2 regions of the Arthrobacter sp. B3I9 genome follow, and region 2 is predicted to be linked to the other one. Evidence: predicted binding sites of a transcription regulator. Region 2 holds the regulator's gene; the other holds the start of a gene.

Region 1 (14,446 bases), 930 kb from region 2:
GGCGTTGGTGAGGTCATAGGTCGCGTAGGCGAACGTTCCCAGGGCGGCGCCGTAACCCAGGGCCGTGAGCCAGCTGCCGCCGTCGAGCGCCGGCCGGAGCGCGAAGAAGACGATTCCGGCGATGTACAGGACGTAGAAGACGACGGCGTACCCTAGATGGGGTTTGTCCGCCAGGAGGTGCCCCAGATTGCGCCGGTAGAACTTGCTCGTCGACTTGAGCCAGACGGAGTCGAGAACGGCAAACGCGGCGGCAACGACGAGGAACTGCAGGATGACCATAAGGGAGCATAACAACATGCCGGAAGCCATGGGCGGAGAACGGACGCTGACCATTGTCCGGCAGGAGGAGTCGCTGGGCGCGGCGGCTGACCTGGACTTCGCAATCGGGCTGCTGCAGCAGGTCAAGGCCGGCCGGTTGGGACCCACGCTCCGGCTCTACCGCCCGGTGCCGACGGTAGCATTCGGGCAGCGGGACAAGCATCTCCCCGGCTTCGACGACGCCGCCCGCGCCTGCCGCAACCTGGGCTTTGAGCCGTTGGTCCGTAAGGCCGGCGGCCGGGCCGCTGCCTACCATCAGGGGACCCTGGTGGTCGACCATCTGGAACCGGAGCGGGACGCGATCGCCGGTGCCAAGGGCCGCTTTTCGTTCTTCGGCGAACTGCTGGCCCAGGCGCTCCGCAGCGCGGGCGTGGACGCCGCCGTCGGCGAGATCCCCGGCGAGTACTGCCCCGGCGAATTCAGCGTGCACGGCCGGAATACGGAGCTGCCGTCCCACCAGGTGAAGCTGGTCGGCACAGCCCAGCGGGTGGTCGCGGGAGGCTGGCTGTTCAGCTCGGTGATCGTGGTGGAGAACTCGGCCCCCATCCGGGCCGTCCTGGAGGCCAGCTACGCCGCCCTGGGCCTGGAGTGGGACCCGGCGACGGCGGGCGCCGTCAACGACCTCGTCCCGCACGTGGGGGTCGACGCCGTCGAGGCGGCTGTCCTCGATACCTATGCCCGCTATGCGCAACTGGACCACGCGCAGTTCAGCACCCTGCGCTAACGCTGCCACCCCGATCGATTGCTCCGTAACTGCCGTTGTGAAGGTTCATAACGGCAGTTTCGGAGCAATCGATGGGGTTTAGGGTGCGCTCAGTGGCCCCGGGCGATCCAGTCCTCGAGCTGCGGCGCTTCGGCGCCGACCGTCGTCGGATCGCCATGGCCGGTCAGCACCACGGTGTCCGCGGGGAGCGTAAGCAGCTTACCCCGGATGGATTCGATGATGGTGGGGAAGTCACTGAAGGAGCGGCCGGTTGCGCCCGGGCCGCCCTGGAAGAGCGTGTCGCCGGAAAAGACCGTCCCTTCGCTTTGCAGGTAGAAGCAGGTGGACCCAGGCGAATGGCCCGGCGTGTGCAGCGCCACCAGGCGGGCACCCGCGACCTCGAAGGTGTCCCCGTCCGCGATGGCGTGCTCCGGTTCGGTGCCCGGAAACACGCGCTCCCACAGCATCCAGTCCTCGCGGTTCAGGTATACCGGAGCTCCGAGCCGGCCGCGGACCTCGCCGACGGCGCCGATATGGTCATCGTGGCCGTGGGTCAGCAGGACGGCCTTGACCCTGCGCCGGGCGACGGCGGCCTCGACGGCCGCCGGATCGTGTGCAGGGTCGATGATCAGGCATTCCTCGTCGTTGCCGACGATCCAGACGTTGTTATCGACATCCCAGGTGCCGCCGTCGAGCGAAAACGTGCCCGAGGTGACCAGCCGGTCGATCCGCACGCCGTTTCCGCCGCTCACAGTTCGACCACCGAGCGCAGCACGGAACCGGCGTGCATCTTGTCGAAGGCTTCCTCGATCTGGTCGATCGTGATCCGTTCGGTCACGAAGGCATCGAGATCCAGCTTGCCCTGCCGGTAGAGGCTGATGAGCATCGGGAAGTCGCGCGAGGGCAGGCAGTCGCCGTACCAGGAGGACTTCAGTGAGCCGCCGCGGCCGAAGACGTCCAGCAGCGGCAGCTCCAGCGCCATCTCCGGGCTCGGTACCCCGACCAGCACCACGGTGCCGGCAAGATCGCGGGCGTAGAAGGCCTGCTTGTACGTCTCGGGGCGTCCGACGGCGTCAATGACCACGTCGGCGCCGAAGCCGCCGGTGAGCTCGCGGATGGCCTCCACCGGGTCCGCCGTAGAGGAATCGATGGTGTGGGTGGCGCCCATGTCCTTGGCCCGTTCGAGCTTCTTGGCGTCGATGTCCACGGCAATCACGGTGGTGGCACCGGCAAGCGCGGCACCGGCGACGGCCGCGGTGCCCACCCCGCCGCAGCCGATGACGGCGACAGAATCGCCGCGCTGGACGTTGCCCGTGTTGATGGCGGCGCCGATGCCCGCCATGACGCCGCAGCCGAGCAGCCCGACGGCGGCGGGGTCGGCGTCGGGGTCTACTTTGGTGCACTGGCCGGCGGCAACAAGGGTTTTTTCGGCGAAGGCGCCGATGCCGAGCGCGGCCGTGAGCTCGGTGCCGTCCTCCAGCGTCATCTTCTGGGTGGCGTTGTGCGTGTTGAAGCAATACTGCGGCTTGCCGCGGCGGCAGGCCCGGCATTCGCCGCAGACGGCCCGCCAGTTCAGGACCACCCGGTCGCCGGGGGCCACCTCGGTGACGTCCGGTCCGACGGCGCTGACCACGCCTGTGGCCTCATGGCCCAGCAGGAACGGGAAGTCATCGTTGATGGCACCGAGCTTGTAGTGCAAATCGGTGTGGCAGACGCCGCTGGTGAGGATATCCACCAGCGCCTCTCCGGGGCCGGGATCCGGAACCAGGATGGTCTCCACCGACACGGGTGCTCCCTTGGAGCGGGCTACTACGCCTTTAACCTTGTGGACCATGAAAATCTTCCTTTCTTGCGCCCGTGTTCATGTGAGCGCGGGACGCGCTAAGGCGCGGTCCCGCAGGACCGCGCCTTGGTGGTTGACATCGGAAATGGGCGTGGGGCCTAGGCGGCGAGCCGGCTCTTGACCTCTGCTGCGGAAGGGTTAGTGGCCGCGGTGCCGTCCGGGAACAGCACGGTGGGAACGGTGCGGTTGCCGCCGTTGAGCTGCTCGACGAGGTCGGCAGTGCCTTCGACTTCTTCGATGTTGATCTCGGTGTAACCGATGCCCTGGGCGTCCAGCTGCTTCTTCAGGCGGTTGCAGTACCCGCACCAGGTGGTTGAAAACATGGTGATGGTTCCGGATTCGGGGGTGAAGTCCACGAAGTTCTCCTCAAGGGCTGGTTGACGGTGCCCGCTAGCGGTGCACTCTAACTGTGCTGGCCAGCGGCGGCCTGTCGCTGCAAAAGTCTTACGTTATCCAACAACCGTAACCCGAAGCCGGCTATTCCCGCACGGCCGGCAGCGGTGGCATGCTGGTGCCATGTGTGGACGCTATGTGATGGCCCGTGCCGTCGGAGACCTGTTGGCCGAGTTCGACGCCGGACTCGAGGAGGAGATCGCCATCCCGCCATCGTGGAACGTGGCCCCGACGGCGGACGTGCCGGTGCTCCTGGAGCGGCTGGTGGACGGTGAGCCGGTCCGCCAGCTGCACATCGCGCGCTGGGGCCTGGTCCCGTCGTGGGCGAAGGACCCGGGCATCGGCTCGAAGATGATCAACGCCCGGAGCGAAAGCGTTCTGGAGAAGCCGGCCTTCCGCAAGGCCACGCGCTCGCGGCGCTGCGCCGTCCCGGCCGACGGCTACTACGAATGGAAGGGCGAAGGCCGCAACAAGCAGCCCTATTACGTGCACCCCAAGGATGGTCGGCCCATTGTCTTTGCCGGGCTTTATGAATGGTGGAAGGATCCGTCCAAGTCCGAGGACGATCCGGAGCGCTGGTTGCTCTCAACCTCGATCATGACGACCGACTCGCCCCCCGAAGGCTATGCCGGAGGCGTGCTGGCCGAGTTGACCGCGCTGCACGACCGGGTTCCGCTGCCCATGGACCGCGAAACCATGCAGAACTGGCTGGACCCGCAGGCCGACGACGCCGCCGCCCTCGTGGGGCTGGTGCGGGCGGGGGCGCATGATGTCGCGGAGGGCTGGACGATCGACGCCGTCGGCACCGCCGTCGGGAACGTCAGGAACGACTCCCCGGAGCTCATCCAGCCGGTAGGAAGCCTGTTCTAGCCCAAGGGAGAGTCAGAGCGTCACCCGGCCGTCGCCGTCGACCTTCCAGGTGGGGTTGAAGGCAACCTCCCACCGGTAGCCGTCCGGGTCGGCGAAGTACCCGGTGTAGCCGCCCCAAGGCTGCGTTTTGGCCTCAGTGACGATCGCGGCCCCTGCCCTCGCGGCGTCCGCCATCACCTGGTCGACTCCCGCGGCACTGCCGAGGTTGTGGCTCAGCGTGATGCAGGGAATCCCGGCCGGGGGATCGGTGGCCGCCTCGGACTGCATCTGCCCCGCATCCCACAGCGAAAGGAGCAGGCCGTGGTTGGCCTGGATGAAGAGGACTTCGCCCGGCACTTCCCGGTGCACGGCCCAGCCGAGGCCCTCAACGTAAAAGCGGCGGGAGGCGTCAACACTGCGGACACCCAGCGAAATTAAGTCGACTCGTGGCTGCATATTTGGATACTGTCATGCATATGTCCACAAATCACGCAGACGACAAAACCGCCCGGGCTGACCGGGAGCAGCTCGCTGCCGTTCGGGTTGCCGTCGATGAGGTCGACGAGCAGATTGTGGCCCTGATTGGACGCCGGGAACGGCTGATCCGGATCGCCGGCACGCTCAAGGCGGACAGCGCCGAGGTGCGGGCTCCGGGGCGGGTGGAGCGGGTCATCGAACACGTCAAGGCGACTGCCGAACACAAGGACATCGACGTTGACCTGGTCGAAAAGACGTACCGGGCCATGATCGATGCCTTCATCACGCTGGAACTGGAAGTCTACAAAGCCAGCTCCTAGCGGGTCAGGCTCAGAGGGCCTCTTCCACCGGAACGTTGGCCTGGTACTCCCGGCCGTCACAGTCGCTGAAGGCGGTCATGAGGTGCCCCTTGGGGAGGCCCAGCACCGTCTCTATGGGGAAGTTCCCGGTGATGGAGTTGCCTGAATGCTCCACACCTTTGAGGTCGAAATTCTCTTCCGTGCCGTCGTGGTTGAAGTAGTAGAAGGAAACGGCCTCGCCGTTCATGAACTCAATCCCCAGCCTGCGCTGGTGCGAAAAGTCCGGTTCGGCGGCTAGAAGGCCTACCACGTAGGCGCCCTGGCCCGGGATATTGCCCTCTATATCGAACTTCGCCACCAAGGCGGTGTCCTTGGCGGCGATGCTGACGTGCTTCAGGAGTGCGTTATGGGAGCTCATGGCTCAATCCTGCTCCCAGCGCAGTCGTCCGTCCACCCCGAATCTAGGTTTTGCCCCGGCCCCGGCGTAGACTGGAACTATTCGAAGATATATTCGAATAGTTACTCTGCAGTTTGGTTGGTCCGGGAGGCACATTGGGCATGTTCAGCGCGTCGGTTGACGTTGTCTGCACCCCAACAGGTGTCCCGCTTCAGCTGGATTGGGAAGGCCGGCACTACACCGTGTGTGCCGAGCCGATCCGCTGGTATGAGCGGCGCCAGTGGTGGGCCGAGGAACAGCGGGCGCCGCTGGGAAGCGGACCCGGGATTGTTGACCACGAGATCTGGCGCGTCCAGGTGCGCCAGGATGGAATCCCCGAACCGGAAACCCTCACCCTTGACCTGACCCGGCATGTGCGCAGCGGACGCTGGCGCCTGCTGCGGATCCATGATGCCCTCCGCCCCCAAAAATCGGCATGAGCTTCACCCATCTCCACGTTGCCACCGCTTTCAGCGCCCATTACGGAGTCTCCTGGCCCGATGAACTGGCGGCCGCGGCGGCCGCCGATGGCGCGACCGCGCTCGCATGCACAGACCGCGACGGCCTGTACGGGACAGTCAAGCACCTGAAGGCCTGCATGGCCGCGGGACTTGATCCGATCGTCGGGGTGGACCTGGCGGTCTTAGACGACGACGGCGACCTCAGCACCCAGGTGGGCGGACGGGTCCTGGTCCTGGCCCACGGGCACAACAACGGCGCCGGCTACCGGGCGCTGTGCCGGCTGATCTCCGACGCGCATGCCCGCACCACCGGCAAGGCCGGGGGACCGGTGCCCGTCGCCGTCACCCGGGCGGAGCTCGCCTCGCGGACCCTTTCCCCGGAAACCCTGCAACCGGTGCTGACCGTCCTGATCGGACCCGACTCCGACGTCGGACGGGAGATGGGCGGCCGGCGGTACCTGCGCCCCCGCACACTGTTCAAGCGCTGGCTGGACGCCCTGCCACCGGGGACGCTCGCCGCCGAGGTGGTCACGCAGCTCAGCACGCCCGGAGAACCACTGAGCACCGCCCACGCGGTGCGGATGCTCAAACTCGCCGCGGAACACGGTGTGCCCGCCGTGCTGAGCAATGCCGTGCGCTACGTCGCCGAGGACGGGGCCGCCACGGCTGATGTGCTGGACTCGGCCCGTACCCTGAAGTCGCTGCCGGAGCTTTCGGCTGCCCCGTTGCTCCAGCCCAACGGGCAGGGCTGGCTCAAATCGGCTTCCCAGATGCTGCAGCTGGGCAAGGAGATCATGGCGGCGGCGGGATACGGCACCGCTGACCTGAAGCGGCTGATGGCCCAGACCGAGGCGCTCGCGGACCGCTGCCGGATGGACCCGGTCGCGGACATGGGGTGGAAGCAGCCGGTGGTTCCGGAGGCGTCAGTGATCGGAATCGCCGGGGACCCCCTCGTGGAGCTCACCCAGCGCTGCGAGGCCGGCATCAGCCGCCGTTTCCCCGGAATCAGGGGGAAAGCGGCGGAGCAGCTGCGCCACCGGCTCGGTCATGAGCTGCGGATCATCGACAGCCTGGGCTTCGCTTCCTACTTCCTCACCGTGGCCGAAGTCTCCCGGATGATCCTGGACATGGGAGTGCGGGCCGCAGGCCCGCGGATCCGGGGCTTCCAGTCTGGTCAATTACCTGATCGAGGTCAGCCAGGTGAACCCGCTCGAGCACGACCTCATTTTCGAACGCTTTTTGTCCCGGGACCGCGCCACCCTGCCGGACATCGACATCGACGTCGAAAGCGCCGAACGGCACAACGTCTACCGGAAGATCTTTGAGCGCTTCGGTTCTGAACGCGTCACGCTGATGAGCATGCAGAACGGCTACCGCGCTCGCGGTGCTGTGCGTGATGCCGGGCTGGCGCTGGGCATGGAGGAAGGAGAAATCGGAGATATCGCCAAGCAGCTGTGGCGTTTTTCTGCCCGCAACTTCCGGGAGGCGCTGGAGGAGAAACCGGAACTGAAGGAATTCGCCGGCCGGGTGGAACAACGGGACCACCACGGAAACCAGCAGCTGGACCTGCTGGTGGACCTCACCGAACGGCTGGACCGGCTCCCGCGCCACATCTCCATGCATCCCTGCGGCGTCATCCTGGGGGACGCCACCCTGCTGGACCGCACCCCGGTCCAGCCCAGTGGACTCGGCCTGCCGATGAGCCAGTTCGACAAGCACGACATGGACCCCATGGGCATGCTCAAGCTGGATGTCCTTGGGGTCCGGATGCAGAGCGCCATGGCCTTCGCGGTCCGCGAGGTCATCCGGCTGCATCCCTCCAAGGCCGAGGTTGTGGCGGCGGGCTCCCATCCGGCAGGTCCGGACGGAACAGGACCCGACTACATCTCCGCGGACGGCCAGATCGACCTCAATGCCGTACCGCTCGATGACGAACCCACGTATGAACTGATCCGCAGCACCCACACCCTGGGCTGTTTCCAGATTGAGTCCCCGGGGCAGCGAGAGCTCATCGGCAAGCTTGCGCCGCGGGAGTTCAACGACCTCATTATCGACATCTCGCTGTTCCGGCCGGGGCCGATGAAATCGGATATGGTGCGGCCCTTCCTGGAACACCGGCACGGCTTCGCGCCGGAGGTCTATCCGCATCCGGATCTCAAACCGGTCCTCAAAGAGACCCACGGCGTCACTGTGTTCCACGAGCAGATCCTGAAAACCTTCGATGTGATGACCGGCTGCGGGCTGGCGCGGGCCGATGAATTCCGCCGGGCCCTCGGCAATGAGGTCCTGGAAGGCAAGGTCGAGGAGTTTTTCCGCAAGGAGGCCCGGACACGGAATTACAGCCCCGAGGTGGTGGACAAGGTCTGGGGGACGCTGAAGGCCTTCGGCAGCTTCGGCTTCTGCAAAGCCCACGGGGCCGCCTTTGCCGTGCCCACCTACCAGTCAGCCTGGCTCAAGGCCCACCATCCTGAGGCGTTCCTCGCCGGGCTGTGGGAGCACGATCCCGGGATGTATCCCAAGCGCCTGCTGGTCGCGGAGGCCCGGCGGCTGGGGATCCCGATCCTGCCCCTGGACATCAACCTGAGCCAGGCCGAGTACCGGGTGGAGCGCGTGGCGGCCGGCCCGGACCGCGGCAAGCTCGGCATCCCGGCTGAGCCTGAACGGCATATACGGCCTCTCCGCCGCCGAGCTGAAGCGGATCGTGGCGGGACAGCCCTATGATTCCCTCGCTGACCTGCGCGCCCGGTCCCGGCTGAGCAAGCCGAGCATCCAGCGGCTGGCCCAGCTGGGCGCCTTCGATTCCCTGCACAGGGCTTCGGGCAATTCCGGCAACCGCGCCGACCTGGTCCAGCACCTGCAGAGCCTGCAGGGACGGCCGCACCGGAAAGGCACCGAGGTAATTGACGGGCAGCTGGCCCTGCCGTTAGGCGACGTCGAACTCAGCAACCTGAAGCCCGTCCTGCCCGCACCGACCCTGGTGGACACCGTCCGGGCGGAACTGGACCTGATGGCGGTGGACGTCAGCGACCACCTGATGTCCAGCCACCGGCCCTTGCTGGACCGGCTGGGTGTCACCACCGCCGACAAGCTGCTGGGTCTGCGCAACGGCACCGAGGTGCTCGTCGCCGGCGTGCGGGTCGCCACCCAGACCCCGCCCATGCGCGGCGGCCGCCGGGTGGTGTTCATCAGCATCGACGACGGCACAGGCTGCGTGGATTCCGTCTTCTTCCACGAAGCCCAGGAGCAGGCGGGGTCCTTGCTGTTCGGCACCCGGCTGCTGTTGATCCGCGGCACCACCCGGCGGACCGGTCCGCGGGGGATCAGCATCAGCGCCAGCATGGCCTGGGACCTCAGCAACACCGGCACTCTGCCCTTCCCTGAACCTGCCTCCGGCGTGCCTGTCCACCGTGAACCGGAGCCTCCGGGAGCGCTGGACGGGATTACCCGGAACCTGGCCATCACCGGGTTTAACGGCTGAGGGGCGCGTTGGTTGGCCTCCGGAGAAACCGATAGCATGGACGAGGCTGGCTGTGGTCCCCGTACGCCACAAGCTACGAAGCCTTAACTTTGAATAGGAGACACCCGTGTCAGATGCCCAGCAGATCACCCTTCTCGTCGACGGCGAAGAGACCAAGGTGACTACCGGGACCACCGGCGCGGAACTCTTTTTTGAGCGCCGCGACGTTGTTGTGGCCCGCGTCAACGGCGAGCTCAAGGATCTGGACCAGCCGCTTCCCGAGGACGCCACGGTCGAGGCCGTGACCATCGATTCCCCGGACGGCCTCAACGTCCTGCGCCACTCCACTGCCCATGTCATGGCCCAGGCGGTGCAGCAGCTGCGCCCCGACGCCAAGCTTGGCATCGGCCCGTACATCACGGACGGTTTCTACTTCGACTTCGACGTCGCGGAGCCGTTCACTCCGGAGGACCTGAAGACCCTGGAAAAGATGATGCTCAAGATCATCAACCAGAACCAGAAGTTCGTCCGCCGCGTGGTGTCCGAGGACGAGGCCCGCGAGGCGATGAAGAACGAGCCCTACAAGCTCGAACTGCTGGGCAAGAAGAACGACGCCGCCGACGCCGGTGAAGGCGTCAACGTCGAGGTCGGCGCCGGTGACATCACCATCTACGACAACGTGGACCGCAAGAGCGGCGACAGCGTCTGGTGCGACCTGTGCCGCGGCCCGCACCTGCCCAACACCAAACTCATCTCCAACGCCTTCGCCCTGACCCGGTCCTCGGCCGCCTACTGGCTGGGCAACCAGAACAACCAGCAGCTGCAGCGCATCTACGGAACCGCCTGGCCCACCAAGGACGCCCTCAAGGCCTACCAGGAGCGCATCGCGGAGGCCGAACGCCGCGACCACCGCAAACTCGGCGCCGAGCTGGACCTGTTCTCCTTCCCGGACGAGCTGGGATCGGGCCTGCCCGTGTTCCACCCCAAGGGCGGCATCATCCGCAAGGCCATGGAGGACTATTCCCGCCAGCGCCACGTGGATGCCGGCTACGAGTTCGTCTACACGCCGCACATCACCAAGGGCCACCTCTACGAAGTCTCGGGCCACCTGGACTGGTACCGGGAGGGCATGTTCCCGGCGATGCACATCGACGCGGAACTGAACGAGGACGGCACCGTGCGCAAGCCCGGCCAGGACTATTACCTCAAGCCGATGAACTGCCCCATGCACAACCTGATCTTCCGTTCCCGGGGGAGGTCCTACCGTGAACTGCCGCTGCGGCTGTTCGAGTTCGGCTCCGTCTACCGCTACGAGAAGTCAGGCGTCGTACACGGCCTCACCCGGGTCCGCGGCATGACCCAGGACGACGCCCACATCTACTGCACCCGTGAGCAGATGAAGGACGAGCTGACCACCACGCTGAACTTCGTGCTGGGACTCCTCAAGGACTACGGCCTGGACGACTTCTACCTGGAACTGTCCACCAAGAACCAAGACAAGTTCGTGGGCGATGACGCCACCTGGGACGAAGCCACCCGCACCCTCGCCGAAGTGGCCGAAGCCTCGGGCCTCGAGCTCGTTCCGGATCCGGGCGGAGCGGCGTTCTACGGCCCCAAGATCTCCGTCCAGGCAAAGGACGCCCTGGGCCGGACCTGGCAGATGTCCACCATCCAGCTGGACTTCAACCTGCCGGAACGCTTCGAGCTCGAATTCCAGGCGGCGGACGGCACCCGCCAGCGCCCCGTGATGATCCACCGCGCCCTGTTCGGCTCGGTGGAACGCTTCATGGGTGTCCTGACCGAGCACTACGCCGGCGCCTTCCCCGCCTGGCTGGCGCCGGTGCAGGTCGTCGGCATCCCGGTGGCGGAGGCCTTCAACGACTACATGTTCGACGTCGTGGACCAGCTCAAGGCCGCCGGAATCCGTGCCGAGGTGGACATCTCCTCCGACCGTTTCCCGAAGAAGATCCGCACAGCCAGCAAGGACAAGATCCCGTTCGTGCTGATCGCCGGCGGGGACGACGCCGAAGCCGGGGCCGTGTCCTTCCGCTTCCGCGACGGCAGCCAGGACAACGGTGTGCCGGTGGCCGAGGCCGTCCAGCGCATCGTCGACGCCGTCCGCAACCGGACCAGCTAGGGGCGGGGCGTGCAGGAGAGCGCAGGAGCAGGTCCCGGGCATCCGGGCGACGGTGCCGTGACGGATGATTTTGGCCTGGTGGGGGTCCCGGACGCCTTCCAGCGTTTGTGGACCCCGCACCGGATGGCGTACATCAAGGGCGGCCAGCACCAGTTCAAGAACCAGGACGACTGCCCGTTTTGCGTTGCGCCGGACCGGAACGATGAGGATTCGCTCATCGTGTACCGCGGCCGGACCAGCTACGTGGTGCTGAACCTGTTCCCCTACAACCCGGGCCACCTGCTGGTCTGCCCGTACCGGCACATTCCCGACTACACGGATCTGACGGTCGAGGAAACCGCGGAGTTTGCCGAGCTGACCCAGACCGCCATGCGCGTGCTGCGGAAGGTCGCCAATCCCCCCGGCTTCAACCTGGGCATGAACCAGGGCGTCGCGGGCGGTGCAGGCGTCGCCGCGCACCTGCACCAGCACGTCGTGCCCCGGTGGGGCGGTGACGGGAACTTCTTCCCGATCATTGCCCAGACCAAGGCGATCACCCAGACCCTCGGGGAGGTCCGCGAGCAGGTTGCGGACGCCTGGCCCCAGGAGACGGGCAGCCCGCAGGGAACCGGCGCTTCGCCGGAAACTGCTGCCGGGGAGCCTCATGCTGAATAGGCACGCGCGCGGATTCTTCACCGCGTTGTTCTCCCCGCTCGCCCGCTGGCTGCTGAAGATCGGCGTCTCCCCGGACGCCGTCACCATCGTAGGAACCCTGGGCGTGGTTGTCGGTGCGCTGGTGCTCTACCCGCTGGGACAGCTCTGGTGGGGCACGCTGTTCATCACCGCCTTCATCTTTTCCGACGTCATTGACGGCATCATGGCACGGATGCAGCAGCGCCAGGGCCGCTGGGGCAACTTCCTGGACTCCACCCTTGACCGGGTGGCGGACGGTTCGCTGTTCGCCGGCCTCGCGGTCTGGTACTTCACCGGCGGCGCGGACACCCGGATAGCGGGGGCGGCCCTGGTCTGCCTGGTTCTCGGGATGGTGGTCTCCTACGCCCGGGCCAAGGCTGAGGCGCTGGGCTTCTCCGCCAACCTCGGAATAGCCGAGCGCGCCGAGAGGCTCGTGTCCGTTCTCGTCGTCACCGGGTTCACCGGCCTGGGCCTGCCAAGCGTGGTGCTCTTTGTGACGCTGTGCCTGCTGGCTTTGGCAAGCCTGGTCACGGTGGTGCAGCGGATCCTCGCGGTGCGCCGCCAGTCGCTTGCGGAGCCCGAAGGCACCGCCAGCGAGCAGCCGGCCTGAGGCCGCTGAGACCTCCCCGCGCATGTGTGACGGGAATTAAGCAGCATCGCGGCGGGGGACTAGTATAAGGATTACCGGCCAATGGATCCGGTAATCCGGTGTGTGCGAGAACGGCCACTGCGTGCCGCCCGCGCCCCGGCCAGGTTATCTATCTACCCATAGGGGTTTTTGTGTCTACACCAGATGTAAGCAGCGAAGCCGGCGCGTCCGCCCAGAACGTCACGGGCAGCAACCGCGTCAAGCGCGGCATGGCGGAGATGCTCAAGGGCGGCGTCATCATGGACGTCGTCAACGTCGAGCAGGCCCTCATCGCCGAAGATGCCGGTGCCGTGGCCGTGATGGCGCTGGAACGTGTTCCCGCCGACATCCGCGCCCAGGGCGGCGTGTCCCGCATGTCCGATCCCGACATGATCGACAAGATCATCGAAGCCGTGTCCATTCCGGTGATGGCCAAGGCCCGGATCGGCCACTTCGTCGAAGCCCAGGTCCTGCAGTCGCTCGGCGTGGACTACATCGACGAGTCCGAGGTCCTCACCCCGGCCGATTACACCAACCACATCGACAAGTGGAACTTCACCGTTCCGTTCGTCTGCGGTGCCACCAACCTCGGTGAGGCCCTGCGCCGCATCAACGAGGGCGCGGCCATGATCCGGTCCAAGGGCGAGGCCGGAACCGGCGATGTCTCCAACGCCACCACCCACATGCGCCAGATCCGCGCCGAGATCCGCCGGCTCGCCGGCCTGGCCGAGGACGAGCTCTACGTCGCCGCCAAGGAACTGCAGGCCCCGTACGAACTGGTCAAGGAAGTAGCCGCCACCGGCAAGCTCCCCGTCGTCCTGTTCACCGCAGGCGGCATCGCCACGCCGGCTGACGCCGCGATGATGATGCAGCTCGGCGCCGACGGCGTGTTCGTCGGCTCCGGCATCTTCAAGTCCGGCAACCCGGCCCAGCGTGCCGCCGCCGTCGTGAAGGCCACCACCTTCTTCGACGACCCGGACGTCATCGCCAAGGCCTCCCGCGGCCTGGGCGAGGCCATGGTCGGCATCAACGTGGACGAGATCCCGCAGCCGCACCGCCTCGCCGAGCGCGGCTGGTAATTGGCCGCCGCTCCTCCTGATTGAACGACGCCGGCCGGTCACCCTCCTGAGGTGACCGGCTGGCGTCGTTCTTTCCCATCGATTGCTCCGTACCGGCCCTTATGAGCCTCCAAAAGGGCCGTTACGGAGCAATCGATGAGGAGTCAGTCGAGGCCGCGGCGCTTCAGCAGCGGCTCGAGCTCCGCGTCGCGGCCCCGGAAGGCGCGGAACGACTCCAGCGGGTCCCGGCTGTTGCCACGCGACAGGAGTTCGGCCCGGAAGAAGTCGCCGTTGGTCCGGCTGAGTCCGCCGTTTTCCTTGAACCACTCCACGGTGTCGGCGTCCAGGACTTCACTCCAGATGTAGGAGTAGTAGCCCGCGGCATAGCCGGCGCCGGCGAAGATGTGCTGGAAGTACCCGCTCCGGTAGCGCGGCGGAATCAGGCCGTGCGCCACTCCTGCCGAGGCCAGGGCCTTGGCCTCGAACTCCAGCACGTCCTCGGGCACCCCGGAAGCGTCCAGCAGATGCCAGGCAAGGTCCAGCAGGGCGGCACCCAGGTACTCCGTGGTCCCGAAGCCTTCGCCCCAGAGCCGTGCAGCGTCGAGCTTGTCGGCCAACTCCTGGGCCAGCGCCTCACCCGTGACGTGGTGCCGTGCGTAGTTGGCGAGCACCTCCGGCCACATCATCCACATCTCGTTCACCTGCGACGGGTACT
Region 2 (14,446 bases):
CATCGATGGAATGCCTCGGCGCCCAGAAATGTCCGCTCGCGGCCGAATGCTTCAGCGAACTGGCCCGGCAGAACGCTGCCGACGCCGACGTCGTCGTCACGAACCACGCCATGCTGGCTGTCAGCGCCTTCGAGGGCCTCGCCGTGCTGCCCGAATATGACGTCGTGGTGGTGGATGAGGCGCACGAGCTGCAGGACCGCGTCACCGGTGCGGTGTCCGGGCAGCTCTCCGTGGCCATGGTCCACGCGGCCGCGTCCGGAGCCCGGAAGCACACGGGCATCACGGTGGACGCCCTCAACAATGCCGCATCGAACCTTGAACTGGCCATCGCAGGAGTCCCCAGCGGACTGCTGCCCAACGGCCTTAACAGCGAGCAGCTGGACTGCGTGGACCAGCTTCGTGACGCGTGCCGCGCGGCGCTTTCGGATTCCAAGGGCGACAGCTCCACGAGCGCCGTCGACGGCGGCCGGCAGCTGGCACGCTCGCGGCTCATGGTCATCCTGGAACTCTGCGAACGGCTGCTTGCGGCCCGCGAAAACCGTGAGGTGGTCTGGTTTTCCCGCAACAGCACCTTTGACCCTGCCCAGGGATACTCGCGGCCGGACGAAGACGCGCCGGCCCTCATTAACGTCGCACCGCTGAGCGTGGCAGGACGCCTCCGCGAGGGCCTCTTCGCGGAACACACCGTCATCCTGACATCGGCCACGCTGGCAATCGGCTCCGCCTTTGAACCGGCCGCAGGCGGACTCGGGCTGGTGGGCCCCGGCGCGCCCAGCTGGACCGGCGTCGACGTCGGCTCGCCCTTTGAATACCCCAAGCAGGGCATCCTGTACGTGGCCAAGCACTTGCCCAAACCCGGCCGCGGCATGTCGCCCGAAGCACTCGACGAGCTTGAGAAACTGATCCGCGCCTCCGGCGGCGGAGCGCTGTGCCTCTTCTCCTCCCGGCGGGCAGCCGAGGACGCCGCTGACGCGCTGCGTGCCCGGCTGGACGTAAGCATTCTCTGCCAGGGGGATTCCACCATGGCGGCGCTGGTGCGCCAGTTCGGCGACGAACCGGATACGTGCCTGTTCGGCACCATGTCCCTGTGGCAAGGCGTTGACGTCCCGGGCGACTCCTGCCGGCTCGTGGTCATCGACAGGATTCCGTTCCCGAGGCCGGACGACCCGCTGATGACCGCGCGCTCCCGGGCAGTGGCCCAGTCGGGCGGCAACGGCTTCATGAGCGTCTCGGCTACCCACGCCGCGATCCGCCTGGCGCAGGGGGCGGGCCGGCTGATCCGGACGACGACGGACAAGGGCGTGGTAGCGGTGCTGGACTCACGGCTCTCCACGGAGCGCTATGGCGGCTTCCTCCGGGCAGCCCTGCCGCCGTTCTGGCCCACGACCGACCCGGCAGTCGCCGTCGCGGCCCTGGAGCGGCTCTCCCAGGCGTCAACGGAGGCTGCGAAATAGCCGAGGGGGAGCGGCCCGGCGGAAAAGCGAAAACAACAGGGCCCGTCCGGCATGCCGGACGGGCCCTGTTGTTCGTGTTTTAGAGGGAGCGCAGCACCGAGACAACCTTGCCCATGATGACGGCATGGTCGCCGAGGATCGGCTCGTATTGCGTGTTCTGCGGCAGCAGCCAAGTATGGCCGTCGCGCTGGCGGAAGGTCTTTACGGTCGCTTCATCGTCCAACAGGGCGGCAACGATGTCTCCGTTGATGGCATCGCCCTGCCGGCGCACCACCACCCAGTCGCCGTCACAGATGGCGGCATCGATCATCGAGTCTCCAGCGACCTTCAGCATGAAGAGCTCGCCGTGTCCGACCAGCTGGCGCGGCAGCGGCAGGACGTCCTCCACGACCTGGTCGGCAAGGATCGGCCCGCCGGCCGCAATGCGGCCCACGAGCGGAACCATGGCGGTGTCGGTGGCGCTGGCCAGTTCTGAGACGGAGTGGCCGCCCAGGGCGCGCAGGCCGCCCGACTTCCCGACGCCGGAAACCTCGGTGCTGCCCTCGTCGAGGGTCAGCGGCATGAGCACTTCCATGGCCCGCGGCCGCTTGGGGTCGCGGCGCAAGTAGCCGAGCTTCTCCAGCTGGGACAGCTGGTGGGTCACACTGGACAGGCTCGCCAGGCCCACAATGTCACCGATCTCGCGCATTGAAGGCGGGTAGCCATTGTCCGTGACCGAACGCTGGATGGTTTCCAGGATCTTCTTCTGCCGGACAGTCAGGCTCTTTGGCGGCCTCGCTGACTGCGGGCTCCGCTGCGGTGCCCTGCCGCCGGTGGCTTGTGCTGCCATATGTGCCGTTGCCTTTCATCGTGTCCGGCTGCTGTGGCTGCAGCTACCGGGACCTTCCAGCCTGAATGTCGGACCCTGCTGATCAACTAATGATGATCGGCCGCAGAAGCGCTCCTAGGAAATGCAGCTCCGAGGAAATGCAGCTCCGAGGAAATGCAATTGCGGAAGCGGCCGACTGCAGAAGCGTCTGTCCTGTGACTCAAACGTAGGCCAGCCGCGCACCTTTTTCAAACATTTGTTCTAGCGAGTCTCGACAATGTTCGTCCATAAGTGCTAAAACTGGATCAGTAGAGTTCGAATATGTATTCGAATATCGCGGAGCCGGCTTGCAGTGCTGCGGCTCATGGCGAACGCGTTGTTCGGTTCTATGTTCGAAGCAAGGCCGGTTGGCGGCAGGTACGTGGAGTACGCCGGGCGGCACAGTATGGTCCAGGAGGGCTCAGTTCATGTCAGCATCAAGCGCTTTTCACGGCACTTTCGGCCACGGCAATTTCCAGAGCGGCACAGTCGGTGGCCGCGGTATCTCCCGGCACGGTATCTCCCAGCAGGGCATTTCCCGGCCCGGCGGTTCCACGTCCGGGACGGCACCCGGCAAGGGTGCTCCCGCCGCCCGCGGCTCCCGTGCCAAGCAGGCCCCGCTCCGGCTGACCCGGCGTGGCCGGCTTGTCTTCTTCATCGGACCCCTGATCCTGCTGGCCGCACTGCTCCTCTCGCTCAGCGGGTTCCTGAACGCACCGGCCAAAGCGTCCGAGTCGGCTTCCGAGCTGTCCGTGACTCCCACAGTGACCGTCACCGTCCAGCCGGGGGAATCGCTCTGGGCCATCGCCGGGACCGTTGCACCCGAGCGCGACCCCCGGGACGTCGTCGCCGAGATGGTCCAGCTCAACAACCTCGACGCTGCGCGCGTCCGGCCCGGCCAGACCCTCTTCGTCCCGGCCAAGTAACACCGCCGGTGTACCCTCATTCCGGTTCCAGCCGTATGCGCCTGGCGTCACAGTGTCAGGCCCCGCTGCGATCTCACTTAAACTAGGGGAGTGACTGACCAGTTAGAGCGCCTGAACCGACTTCCCCTCCGGACCAACCTGCGCGGCATGAGCCCCTATGGGGCGCCCCAGCTGGACGTCCCCATCCTCCTCAACGTCAACGAGAACACCCATGGTGTCCCGGCGGACGTCCGCGCGGCCATCTCAGCGGCCGTGACCGAGGCGGCGGCGGGCTTGAACCGGTACCCGGACCGCGAGTTCACGGAACTACGCGAAGCGCTGGCAGAGTACCTCGGCCACGGCCTGGGCCCAGAGAACATCTGGGCCGCAAACGGTTCCAATGAGGTGCTCCAGCAGATCCTCCAGGCGTTCGGCGGGCCGGGACGGACCGCCCTCAGCTTCCCTCCCACCTACTCGATGTACCCCCTGCTCGCCGCCGGGACCGACACGGAGTACATCGTGGGGCTCCGGGCTGACAGCTATGGCCTGACTGCAGAGTCGGCCGCCCGCCAGATCCGGGAGACCCAGGCCAACATCGTCTTCCCTCTGCTCCCCGAACAATCCCACCGGCACGGGCCTGGGCCTGGACGTCGTGGAGGCCGTATATGAGGCGGGCGAGGCCAGCCAGACCATCGTGATTGTCGATGAGGCGTACCACGAGTTCGCCCACGAGGGAACGCCCAGTGCACTGACGTTGCTGCCGGGCCGGGAGCGGCTCATTGTCTCGCGCACCATGAGCAAGGCCTTTGCCCTTGCGGGCGCCCGGCTGGGCTACATGGCGGCCGCACCGGAAGTGACGGACGCGCTGCGCCTGGTCCGTCTTCCGTACCACCTTTCCGCCATCACGCAGGCAACGGCCCTCGCCGCGCTGCAGCACAGAGTCGCGCTCATGGCCGACGTCGAGGACATCAAGCGCCAGCGGGACAGGATCGTATCGGAACTGCAGCGGATGGGGCTCAAACCCGCAGCGTCGGACTCGAACTACGTCTTCTTCGGCGGCCTTGAAGATCCGCACGCCGTCTGGCAGGGGCTGCTGGATGCCGGGGTTCTCATCCGGGACGTCGGCATTCCCGGGCACCTGCGCGTCACGGCCGGTACTGAGACGGAAACCACAGCCTTCCTTGAGGCCCTCGAGCGGATCCTGAGCAGCGCGGCGAACCAGCGGGCCTAGACTTAACTGCGGGACAAGATCGTCGCCAGACGCCCGCACCGCCTTCACCACAGCACCGCCTTCATCACAAAGGACACCCCCACATGAGCAACACCGGATCAATTGCTGCCGAGGGCCGGACCGCACGCATGGAACGGACCACCAGCGAGTCATCCGTGCTGGTCGAGATCAACCTGGACGGCACCGGCGTCTCCGAGATCAGCACGTCGGTTCCCTTCTACGACCACATGCTGACGGCACTGAGCAAGCACTCCCTGATCGATATGACGGTCAAGGCGACCGGAGATACCCACATCGATGTCCACCACACCGTCGAGGACATCGCCATCACCTTCGGTGAGGTGCTGCGCACGGCCCTGGGCAACAAGGCAGGCATCCGCCGGTTCGGGGAGGCGACGGTCCCGCTGGACGAAGCCCTGGCGCACGCCGTCGTCGACGTCTCCGGGCGGCCCTACCTCGTCCACGCCGGCGAACCAGCAGGCCAGGAATACCACCTGATCGGCGGACACTTCACGGGTTCGCTGACCCGGCACGTCTTCGAGGCCATCACGCTGCACGCCGGCATCTGCCTGCACATGAACGTCACGGCCGGCCGGGACCCGCACCACATTGTCGAAGCCCAGTTCAAGGCTTTTGCCCGCGCCCTGCGTTCCGCCGTGGAGCCCGACCCCCGCGTCGAGGGCATCCCTTCCACCAAGGGTGCACTGTGACCGGCCCGGTCCTGCGGGACGGCGCCATCATCGATCCCGACGCCGGCCGGAAGCCTGCCTCTCCGGAGGGCAAGCCCACCGTCACGGTGCTGGACTACGGCTCCGGCAACGTCCGCTCGGCTGTCCGGGCGCTGGAGCGCGCCGGCGCCGAGGTCATTCTCAGCTCCAGGCCGGAAGACGTGCTGAACGCCGACGGCCTGGTGGTTCCCGGCGTCGGTGCTTTCGAGACGGTCATGAAGGAGCTCAAGGCCGTCGACGGGATCCGGATGATCGGGCGCCGCGTCGCCGGCGGCCGTCCGGTGCTCGCCATCTGCGTGGGCTTGCAGGTCCTCTTCGAGGCGGGCGTGGAACACGGCACCGAGGCGCCCGGAATGGGGGAGTGGCCCGGCAAGGTGGAGCTGCTGCCGGCCGAGGTCGTTCCGCACATGGGCTGGAACACGGTGTCCGTTCCTGCCGGCTCCCGGCTCTTTGCCGGTGTTGAGGACGAGCGGTTCTACTTTGTGCACTCCTACGGCGTGCAGCAATGGGACTTCGATGTCATCCAGCCTCGGATGGCCGCCCCGCTGGTCACCTGGTCCGAGCACGGCGCCCCGTTCATCGCGGCGGTTGAGAACGGTCCGCTCTGCGCCACGCAGTTCCACCCGGAGAAGTCCGGCGACGCCGGTGCACGCCTGCTGCGCAACTGGGTCGAGAGCCTGCGCAAGGGCGCACCGGCCGCGCCTGCCAGCGCCCCCGGTGCCGACCCGGAACAGACCGCCTAGATGTGGTCCCTGCTCCTCATGGGCCTTGCCGGGTTGCTGATCGGCGGGGCGCTGTCCTTCCGGCAGCAGAAGAGCCCGCGCTGGGTCCAGATCGTGTTCTACGTCCTGGCCGCTATGTCGCTGTTCGCTGCCTATCTCTTTACGCTGTCCGACGTCTGATTGTCCGGCAGCGCCCGTCCACCCGCGCCCCGTCCACCCGCGCACCTGAGAAGCCGAGGATCCCCGATGACCACCGAAACCCCGCTGCCCGTGCTTGAGCTGCTGCCCGCCGTCGACGTCGTCAACGGCCAGGCCGTCCGCCTCGTCCAGGGCGAGGCCGGCAGCGAAACGAGCTACGGCACCCCGCTGGAGGCCGCGCTCAACTGGCAGCAGCAGGGGGCCGAATGGGTCCACCTCGTGGACCTCGACGCCGCCTTCGGCCGCGGTTCCAACGCCGAACTGCTCCGCGAGGTCGTGGGACAGCTCGACATCAAGGTGGAGCTCTCCGGCGGACTGCGCGACGACGAGTCCCTCGAAAAGGCGCTTGAGCTTGGCGTTGCCAGGGTGAACCTTGGAACCGCGGCGCTGGAGAACCCGGAGTGGACGTCCCGCGTGATCAGCCGTTTCGGCGACAAGATCGCCGTCGGACTGGACGTCCGCGGCACCACGCTGGCAGGGCGCGGCTGGACCAAAGAGGGCGGCGACCTTTGGGAGGTGCTGGGCCGGCTGGAAGAGGCCGGCTGTGCGCGCTACGTAGTGACCGACGTGACCAAGGACGGCACGCTGCAGGGCCCCAACGTCGAACTGCTGCGGCAGATGGTGGAAAAGACCGGCAAGCCCGTCGTCGCCTCCGGCGGTATCTCGAGCCTTGAGGACCTCAAGGTGCTGCGTTCCCTCGTGCCGCTCGGGGTTGAGGGAGCGATCGTCGGCAAGGCCCTCTACAACGGCAATTTCACGCTGCCTGAGGCGCTCGACGTCGCCGGCCGGCGCTGACCGGACCGCGCCCATGGAATCCCAGCCGTCAGGCACCGGCCCGCTGCCGGGCACTCCGGCGGCCAGCGCCGCTGAGCCTCCCCGCCACCTTCCCGGGCACATCGCCGCCGCCCTGGCCCGGGCGGGCGGGGCCGCCGACTCCGCGGGCCAGCCGTGGGCCGGGCGGAGCCTGTCCGGGGACGACGCCAGGATCCACAACTTCGACGACGACGACGGCGCCGCCGACGCCGGGTACCTTGCAGCGCGGGCGGATCTGCTGGCCGGTGAAGGCAGCGAGGCAGGCGTCGTGGCGTCCCTGGCCACCGCGCGTGTGTTTGTGCCGATCCTGGCCCGGCTGGCCGAAGAAGCGGAGGGCGCCGCGGACGCGCAGGGCGATGCCCTGCACGGGGACAAGCAGGCGGACATGGCCCTGGTGACCCTGAAGGCGCCTGACGGGCGGACGGCAATGCCAGCGTTCACGTCTGCCGCCGCTCTCAAAGCCTGGCACCCCGACGCCCGCCCGGTCGCCGTCTACGCGCCCCGCGCGGCACTTTCCGCCGTGGCCGAAGGTGCCGACTTGCTGGTCCTGGACCCCGGTTCCGACCTTCCATTCGTGGTCCGGCGGCCCGCCGTCTGGGCCCTCGCGCAACAGCGCACCTGGACGCCGTCGTACGCTGATCCGGAGCTCGCACAGACCCTCGGCGAGGCCGCCGCTGGCTTTCCGGCCGTCCGCCGTGTTGAAATTCATCCGGGCGGGGGAGTGGCTTCGCTGGCTGCAGACGGTAGGCAGCTTCCGGGCGGCGGCGCCGGGCCCGAGCTGCGGGTCCAGCTGTACCTGGAAGACGGACTCGACGCCGCGGGCGTCCAGTCCATCGTGGCAGGCCTTAACGAGGCCTGGGCACGGAATGAATTGTTTGCGGAGCGGGTTGACTCGATCGAGCTCAAATTGCAGCGCGCAGCACCGTAGCTGACGGCCGGCGGGGGAAACCCTGGTGCTGCCGGGGGCAGTACCAGAAGGAAGTAGTCCGTGAATTTCGCGCTTTACCGGGAGCTGTTGGCCGTCCGCCCGATCAGGCGGCTCCTCCTCGTCGGCATGCTCGCCCGCATACCGCACTCAGCGGCCGGTGTGCTGCTGACCCTGCACATCGTGCTCACCCTCGGCCAGGGCTACGCCGCGGCCGGCGCCGCGGCCGCCGTCATGACGATCGGCATCGCCGTCGGCGCACCCTGGCGGGGCCGGCGCGTGGACACCGTGGGCCTGCGCCGTGCCCTCGTCCCGTCCGTCATCGCCGAGACTGTCATCTGGTCGATCGTGCCGCACGTGTCCTACGAGCTGCTGCTGCCGCTGGTCTTCGTGGGCGGACTGCTGACCCTCCCAATCTTCAGCGTCGTCCGCCAGTCCCTGGGCGTGCTGGCCACCGGGGAGCAGCGGCGCACCGCCTTCGCCCTGGATGCGATCACCACCGAGCTGGTCTTCATGATCGGTCCGGCCGCCGGCGCCCTCGTCGCCACCGCCGGATTCTCCGTGCTTGGCCTCACCGTCGTCGGCGTGGCCACGTCCGTCTCCGGGCTGTTCCTGATGTGGTTCAACCCACCCACCCGCAGCCCCGACCCAGGCCTTGCATCCGAGGTAGAGGCGGGTACAGAGTCCGAGGCAGCGTTTAGGACAGGACAGCACGAAGCGGCGGAGGCCGCCGTCGTCGCGGCCGCGCCGGCACACCTCAACGAAGCCGCCGCCGAGTTCGCCCCGCTCGCGGCTGCGGAACGGCGCCGCGCGGCCCCGGCCGGTCTGCGCCACAAAGTCCGGCACAAGGTCCGGCACAACTTCGCGTGGTTCAGCGCAGCGGTGGCCGCCGTCTTCGCCGTCGCGGCAGGGGCCGGCATGGTCCTCAGCGGCTCCGACGTCGGGATAGTCGCCGCCCTCGAATCCGGCGGGCACCAGGCCGAGATCGGATTGGTGTTCCTTTTCTGGTGTGGGGCTTCAGTGGTGGGCGGGCTCGTTTACGGCGCCATGCACCGGCCGATTTCGCCGGTCCTTCTGCTGCTGGGCATGTCGGCCATGACCGTTCCGATGGCGTTCGCGCAGGACACGTGGACCCTCGGCCTGCTCTCCGTCCTGCCGGGCCTGCTCTGCGCGCCGGTGCTGTCGGCGGCCTCGGAGAAAGTCGCCGAACTCGTCGACGAGCGGCGCCGCGGCGAGGCGATGGGCTGGTACGGATCCGCCCTCACCGGCGGCGTGGCACTCGGCGCGCCGCTCGCCGGGGTCTTCATCGACGGCGTCGGCCCTTCCGCCGGGTTCGTCGCCGTCGGAACGGGCGGCGTACTGCTCTGCCTTGTGGGCCTGGTCCTTCAGCGCCGCCGGCGGCGGCTTGCCGCTGCAGCCGGGTACGGCGCGGCGGAGGCTTAGGCCGGGGTTAAACGCCGGCGGCGGGCGGACCGAGTGTCCGCCCGCCGCCGTCTAAAGATGCGCGGTGCCTCAGCAGCCAGCCCGACCGGCTGGTCCGCTGCTAGTTGACCGGGCCGGTGTACTTCTCGCCCGGACCCTTGCCCGGAGCATCCTTGATGGTGGATTCCTCGCGGAAGGCCAACTGCAGGGAGCGCAGGCCGTCCCGCAACGGGCCGGCGTGCTGGGAACCAATCTCGGGGGCCGCGGCGGTGACCAGCCCGGCGAGGGCCGTGATCAGCTTGCGGGCCTCGTCCAGGTCCTTGAGCTCTTCTGCGTTGTCTTCGGCGGCGAGGCCGAGCTTTACTGCTGCTGCGCTCATCAGGTGCACAGCTGCCGTGGTGATGACTTCGATCGCGGGAACCTCGGAGATGTCGCGGATCTGCTGCGAGACGTCGGCCTGGGCACCGGCGGGCTCATAAACGTGTGAATTGCTGTCTGAAGTGCTCATGCTGGTAAGCTTGTCACAGACCGACTGATTGACGTTATTTCACCCGCTTTTGGATGGAAGCGTTCTTCAGTTTGCAAGCGGAGTTCTCTCCCACCCGCGTCAGCCGCTCTCCTTCGGGAAGCTTCGCAAGAAGCAAGGTTGCCGGGTATCTGGTCGGGCATTCCCCCGGGCTTCAGCCTGACGGGCATGCATGCCGCCTCCCAGGAGGCAGGCAGTACCGATCTTCGAGGCCTTCGATTGCTCCGGCAATTGGGGGCCTTCTCTATTTGCCGGTGGAATACCCCTCACGAACACAGGAGCTTTAACATTAGCGAGCCAAGAATCAATGAGCGTATCCGCGTCCCCGAGGTGCGGCTGGTCGGCCCTGCAGGCGAACAAGTAGGCGTCGTCCGTATTGAGGATGCCCTGCGTTTGGCTGCCGAGTCCGATCTTGATCTCGTTGAAGTAGCACCGCAGGCCAAGCCTCCGGTGTGCAAGCTGATGGACTTCGGCAAGTACAAGTACGAAGCCGCGGTCAAGGCACGCGAGGCCCGGAAGAACCAGACCAACACGGTCCTGAAGGAAATCCGGTTCCGCCTGAAGATCGACACCCACGACTACGAGACGAAGCGCGGCCACGCGCTCCGCTTCCTGGGTGCCGGTGACAAGGTCAAGGCCATGATCCAGTTCCGCGGCCGTGAGCAGCAGCGTCCCGAGATGGGCATCCGCCTGCTGCAGCGCTTTGCTGACGACGTCGCCGAAGTCGGCGTCGTGGAGTCCAGCCCGCGGATCGATGGCCGCAACATGGTCATGGTCGTCGGTCCCCTGAAGAACAAGGCCGAAGCCAAAGCCGAAGCGCGCCGCGCCACGCAGCGTGCGGAAGCCAAAGCGGAGAACGAAGCCAAGGCATCGGGCTCAGGCCGTGTGGACGTTTCCGGCGACGACACTGCGCCGCTGACGCAGTCACTGGCCGACCTCCTGCCGGAAGGATTCACGGTCAGGACCGAGCCGACGGAAGCTCCGGCCACCGAAGCCGCTCCCGCCGGTGTCGAGTCGCCGGCTGAAGAAAACGCCGCGGCCACGGAAACCGAAGCCACGGCGGCTCCGGCTGCCGAAGCGCCGGTCGAGGAAGCTCCGGCTGCACCGGCTCCCGTCCAGGAAGCGCCCAAGCAGGCGGCCCCCAAGGCCGCCAGGCAGGCCGCTCCGAAGCGTGAGGCGCCGAAGGCCGCCGAGAAGCCGGCAGTTGCGAAGGCTCCCGCTGCACCTGCCAAGGCTCCCGAGGCTGCGAAGCCTGCCGACGCCCCGGCCGCTCCGGCAGCAGCGCCGAAGCCGGTCGCCACGCCGAAGCCGGTGCCGCGCCCCGCGGCTCCCAAGCCCGCGGCACGGCCTGCGGCTCCGCGGTCCGCCGCCAAGCCGGGCACCAAGAAGACGAACTAGTTCACGGCCGCCGGACAGCAATGTCCGGCGGCAGGCAACCAGCATGCCGCCCGCTGGGGCGGCTGCACGAATGAACTGCAGACCTTGTCTGCGGATACGTAAGGAGATCGGTTCCCATGCCGAAGATGAAGACCCACAGTGGTGCTAAGAAGCGCTTCAAGCTGACCGGCAGCGGCAAGCTGCGCCGCCAGCAGGCCAACCGCCGCCACTACCTCGAGCACAAGTCCTCCAGGCTGACCCGCCGCCTCGCCGGCGACAAGATCGTCTTCAAGGGCGACGCCAAGGTCATCCGGAAGATGCTCGGCATCTAAGTTCCAAGTTATCTGACTGATTGCCACCTGGCAGCAGTCAACTACCAAAAAGGCTTCTCAGGCCAGCCGGTTCCTCCGGCAGTAGATGCTTGGGATCAGAATTCTAAAGGAGTACGCACGTGGCACGTGTGAAGAGGGCTGTCAACGCCCACAAGAAGCGCCGGGTTGTCCTTGAACGGGCGAAGGGCTACCGCGGACAGCGTTCGCGTCTGTACCGCAAGGCCAAAGAGCAGCTGCTGCACTCGTTCGTGTACAGCTACGGCGACCGCAAGAAGAAGAAGGGCGACTTCCGCCGCCTGTGGATCCAGCGCATCAACGCTGCATCCCGCGCCAACGGCCTGACCTACAACCGCCTGATCCAGGGCCTGAAGGCCGCTGAGGTCGAGGTTGACCGCCGTATGCTCGCCGAGCTGGCTGTTTCCGACGCCAACGCCTTCGCCGCGCTGGTCAAGGTCGCCAAGGACTCCCTGCCCGCCGACACCTCCGCTCCGGCCGTTGCGGCCGAAGCTGCTCCGGCACCGCAGGCCAAGGCTGCCCGCAAGCCCGCCGCCAAGAAGGCCGTGGTTGCCGAGGCTGCTGAGTAACAACCCCTTCGTCGCTCATCAACGACGTCGTTCAAGAACCGGCTGCAACAGCAACTAAAGTTCTTATATGAACGAAACCGGGCGCCCGCAAGACTTACCACTATCCAACCCCCGAGCTGATCGGGTGAGGAAGGTGGCACAGCTTGCCGGGCGCCCGGCCCGTTTAAAGCGCCGCGAGTTCCTCGCCGAGGGGCCGCAGGCTGTGCGTGAGGCGCTGAAGCTGCACCAGAAGCGGATCGCGGCGGGACAGCCCGGGGTCGTCTATGAGGTCTACGCGAGCGAGTCCTGCCTGGACCGGCACCCGGATCTGGAGACACTCGCCGAGGGCACCCCCGCCTACCTTGCCACCGACGAAGTGCTCGCCGCGATGGCGGACACGGTCACCCCGCAGGGGGTCGTGGCGGTCTGCGCTTTCCTGGACGTCAGCCTTGAGCAGGTCCTCGACGCCGGACCCCGGCTGGTCGCCGTGCTGTGCCAGGTCCGTGATCCGGGGAACGCCGGCACCGTACTGCGGGCGGCCGACGCCGCCGGCGCGGACGTCGTCGTGCTGACAACCTCCAGTGTCGATATCTACAACCCCAAAGCTGTGCGGTCGACGGCGGGATCCCTCTTCCATCTGCCCGTCGTCCTGGGGGTCGAAGTGGACGAGCTGGTCGCTCGGTGCAAGGAACGGGGGATCGGCGTCCTGGCCGCGGACGGCTACGGCCAGCTCAACCTGGACCGGCTCCAGGACGAAAACGCGGCCCCGCCGGCAAGGGACCTCCGCCGCGGTGTCGGACTATGCGCTGGAGAACCCGACGGCATGGCTGTTCGGCAATGAGGCCCAGGGCCTGTCCGAAGAAGAACTTGCCCTGGCCGACCACCGTGTGGCCGTGCCGGTGTACGGGTCGGCCGAGAGCCTAAACCTGGGCACCGCAGCAACCGTCTGCCTCTATGCCAGCGCCCGTTCGCAGGGGGACCGGGCCACGGCGTCCCAGGTGGACCGGGCCACGGCGGGCTAGCGGGGACGGTACAGGGGGACATACAAAAGGCGGGGGTCCACCAGGGGTGGGCTCCCGCCGTCGTAACCGTGCAATGCCTTAGCTGTTGAGTTGTCCTGTGAGGTCATGACCGGAACGGTCATGCGCCGCGGTGTCAGCCCGTTGCGGTCAGGTGGTCCTGTTGCGTCCGGTGACCGCGCCGTAGATCCCGGCCACGACCAGGCCGCCGACGATCGCCAGGAGCCAGGAACCGAGATTCCAGAATTCCATCCTGCCGCCGCCGAAAAGCAGGTCGCCGATCCAGCCACCGACTATGGCACCGACGACGCCGAGCACGAGGCTGGTGACCCAGCCGCCGCCGACCCTGCCGGGCATGATTGCCTTGACGATTGCACCAACTATGAGTCCGAGAATGATCCAGCCTAGAAAGCCCATGTCTCCTCCTACATATTCGTCGGCATTCAAATTGTGAATCCCGATTATGGCTTCAAGCTAACACTTGCGACATTAAAAGTCAGCAGGATCACATCCAATCGTTACCTGCTGCGATGGGACGGTGATCTCCCCGTGTCGCCGGGCCCGGGGCGGTGCGCCGGCTCGCCCTCCGGGGTACGGTGTTCGTGCGGCATCGGGCGTTTCCGGTGCCGGAAAACAACCGGCAAGACCCTTGAAGGAGAAGCTCACTTGGCTGCAAATGGCGGTACCAAGGCGATTATCGCGGCGCTGGCCGCCAACCTGACCATCGCTGTCCTGAAGTTCGTCGCGTATGTCCTGACGTTGTCTTCCTCAATGCTCGCGGAGGCCATCCACTCGCTGGCGGATTCCGGCAACCAGCTCCTGCTCCTGGTCGGCGGCAAGCGCTCCCGGAAGGCAGCCAGCCCGGAGCATCCCTTCGGGTACGGCCGTGAGCGCTACATTTACGCCTTCATCGTCTCGATCGTGCTGTTCAGTGTCGGCGGTCTTTTCGCTCTGTATGAGGCCTGGGGCAAGCTCCAGCACCCGCACGGCATCGAGGGGGACTTCTGGTGGGTGCCGCTGGCGGTTCTGGTGGGCGCCATCGTCGCAGAAAGTTTCTCCTTCCGGACGGCGATCATTGAATCAAACCACATCCGCGGAAAGCAGACCTGGGTCAAGTTCATCCGCAGCGCGAAACAGCCCGAGCTGCCCGTCATCCTGCTCGAGGACTTCGGCGCGCTCCTGGGCCTGCTTTTCGCCCTCTTCGGCGTGGGCCTGACGCTGATCACCGGCAACGGCATCTGGGATGCGCTCGGTACGGCCATGATCGGCCTGCTGCTGGTGGCAATCGCCATCGTCCTGGCCGTGGAAACGAAGTCCCTGCTGCTCGGCGAGTCAGCGACCAGGGACGACGTCGCCAGGATCCGGGAGGCCATCGAGTCCTCCG

Evidence for each region. The regulator LexA, encoded in region 2, represses DNA repair genes until DNA is damaged. The targets are predictions, from matches to a motif close to TCGAACANNTGTTCGA.
Region 1: the regulator LexA is predicted to act here: its motif matches at 5,382-5,397, upstream of QFZ65_RS10040 (DUF6504 family protein).

The regions. Positions count from the first base shown of each region.
Region 1 covers NZ_JAUSYO010000001.1:2,119,055-2,133,500, forward strand. Annotated here, with positions in the region: gene QFZ65_RS09995 (DUF2177 family protein) at 1-279, opposite strand, end outside; gene QFZ65_RS10000 (biotin/lipoate A/B protein ligase family protein) at 296-1,042, shown strand; gene QFZ65_RS10005 (MBL fold metallo-hydrolase) at 1,132-1,773, opposite strand; gene QFZ65_RS10010 (S-(hydroxymethyl)mycothiol dehydrogenase) at 1,770-2,855, opposite strand; gene QFZ65_RS10015 (mycoredoxin) at 2,963-3,220, opposite strand; gene QFZ65_RS10020 (SOS response-associated peptidase) at 3,381-4,127, shown strand; gene QFZ65_RS10025 (VOC family protein) at 4,140-4,562, opposite strand; gene QFZ65_RS10030 (chorismate mutase) at 4,577-4,903, shown strand; gene QFZ65_RS10035 (hypothetical protein) at 4,914-5,300, opposite strand; gene QFZ65_RS10040 (DUF6504 family protein) at 5,435-5,758, shown strand; partial or broken gene QFZ65_RS10045 (DNA polymerase III subunit alpha) at 5,755-9,257, shown strand; gene thrS (threonine--tRNA ligase) at 9,364-11,373, shown strand; gene QFZ65_RS10055 (HIT domain-containing protein) at 11,383-12,027, shown strand; gene pgsA (phosphatidylinositol phosphate synthase) at 12,017-12,655, shown strand; gene pdxS (pyridoxal 5'-phosphate synthase lyase subunit PdxS) at 12,826-13,752, shown strand; partial or broken gene QFZ65_RS10070 (M3 family metallopeptidase) at 13,896-14,446, opposite strand, start outside.
Region 2 covers NZ_JAUSYO010000001.1:3,045,338-3,059,783, reverse strand. Annotated here, with positions in the region: gene QFZ65_RS14240 (ATP-dependent DNA helicase) at 1-1,454, shown strand, start outside; gene lexA (transcriptional repressor LexA) at 1,534-2,283, opposite strand; gene QFZ65_RS14230 (LysM peptidoglycan-binding domain-containing protein) at 2,730-3,227, shown strand; partial or broken gene QFZ65_RS14225 (histidinol-phosphate transaminase) at 3,318-4,437, shown strand; gene hisB (imidazoleglycerol-phosphate dehydratase HisB) at 4,521-5,147, shown strand; gene hisH (imidazole glycerol phosphate synthase subunit HisH) at 5,144-5,908, shown strand; gene QFZ65_RS14210 (hypothetical protein) at 5,909-6,067, shown strand; gene priA (bifunctional 1-(5-phosphoribosyl)-5-((5-phosphoribosylamino)methylideneamino)imidazole-4-carboxamide isomerase/phosphoribosylanthranilate isomerase PriA) at 6,134-6,880, shown strand; gene QFZ65_RS14200 (SseB family protein) at 6,894-7,826, shown strand; gene QFZ65_RS14195 (MFS transporter) at 7,887-9,266, shown strand; gene QFZ65_RS14190 (DUF1844 domain-containing protein) at 9,367-9,753, opposite strand; gene infC (translation initiation factor IF-3) at 10,102-11,169, shown strand; gene rpmI (50S ribosomal protein L35) at 11,286-11,480, shown strand; gene rplT (50S ribosomal protein L20) at 11,600-12,064, shown strand; partial or broken gene QFZ65_RS14170 (TrmH family RNA methyltransferase) at 12,132-13,065, shown strand; gene QFZ65_RS14165 (GlsB/YeaQ/YmgE family stress response membrane protein) at 13,213-13,479, opposite strand; gene QFZ65_RS14160 (cation diffusion facilitator family transporter) at 13,729-14,446, shown strand, end outside.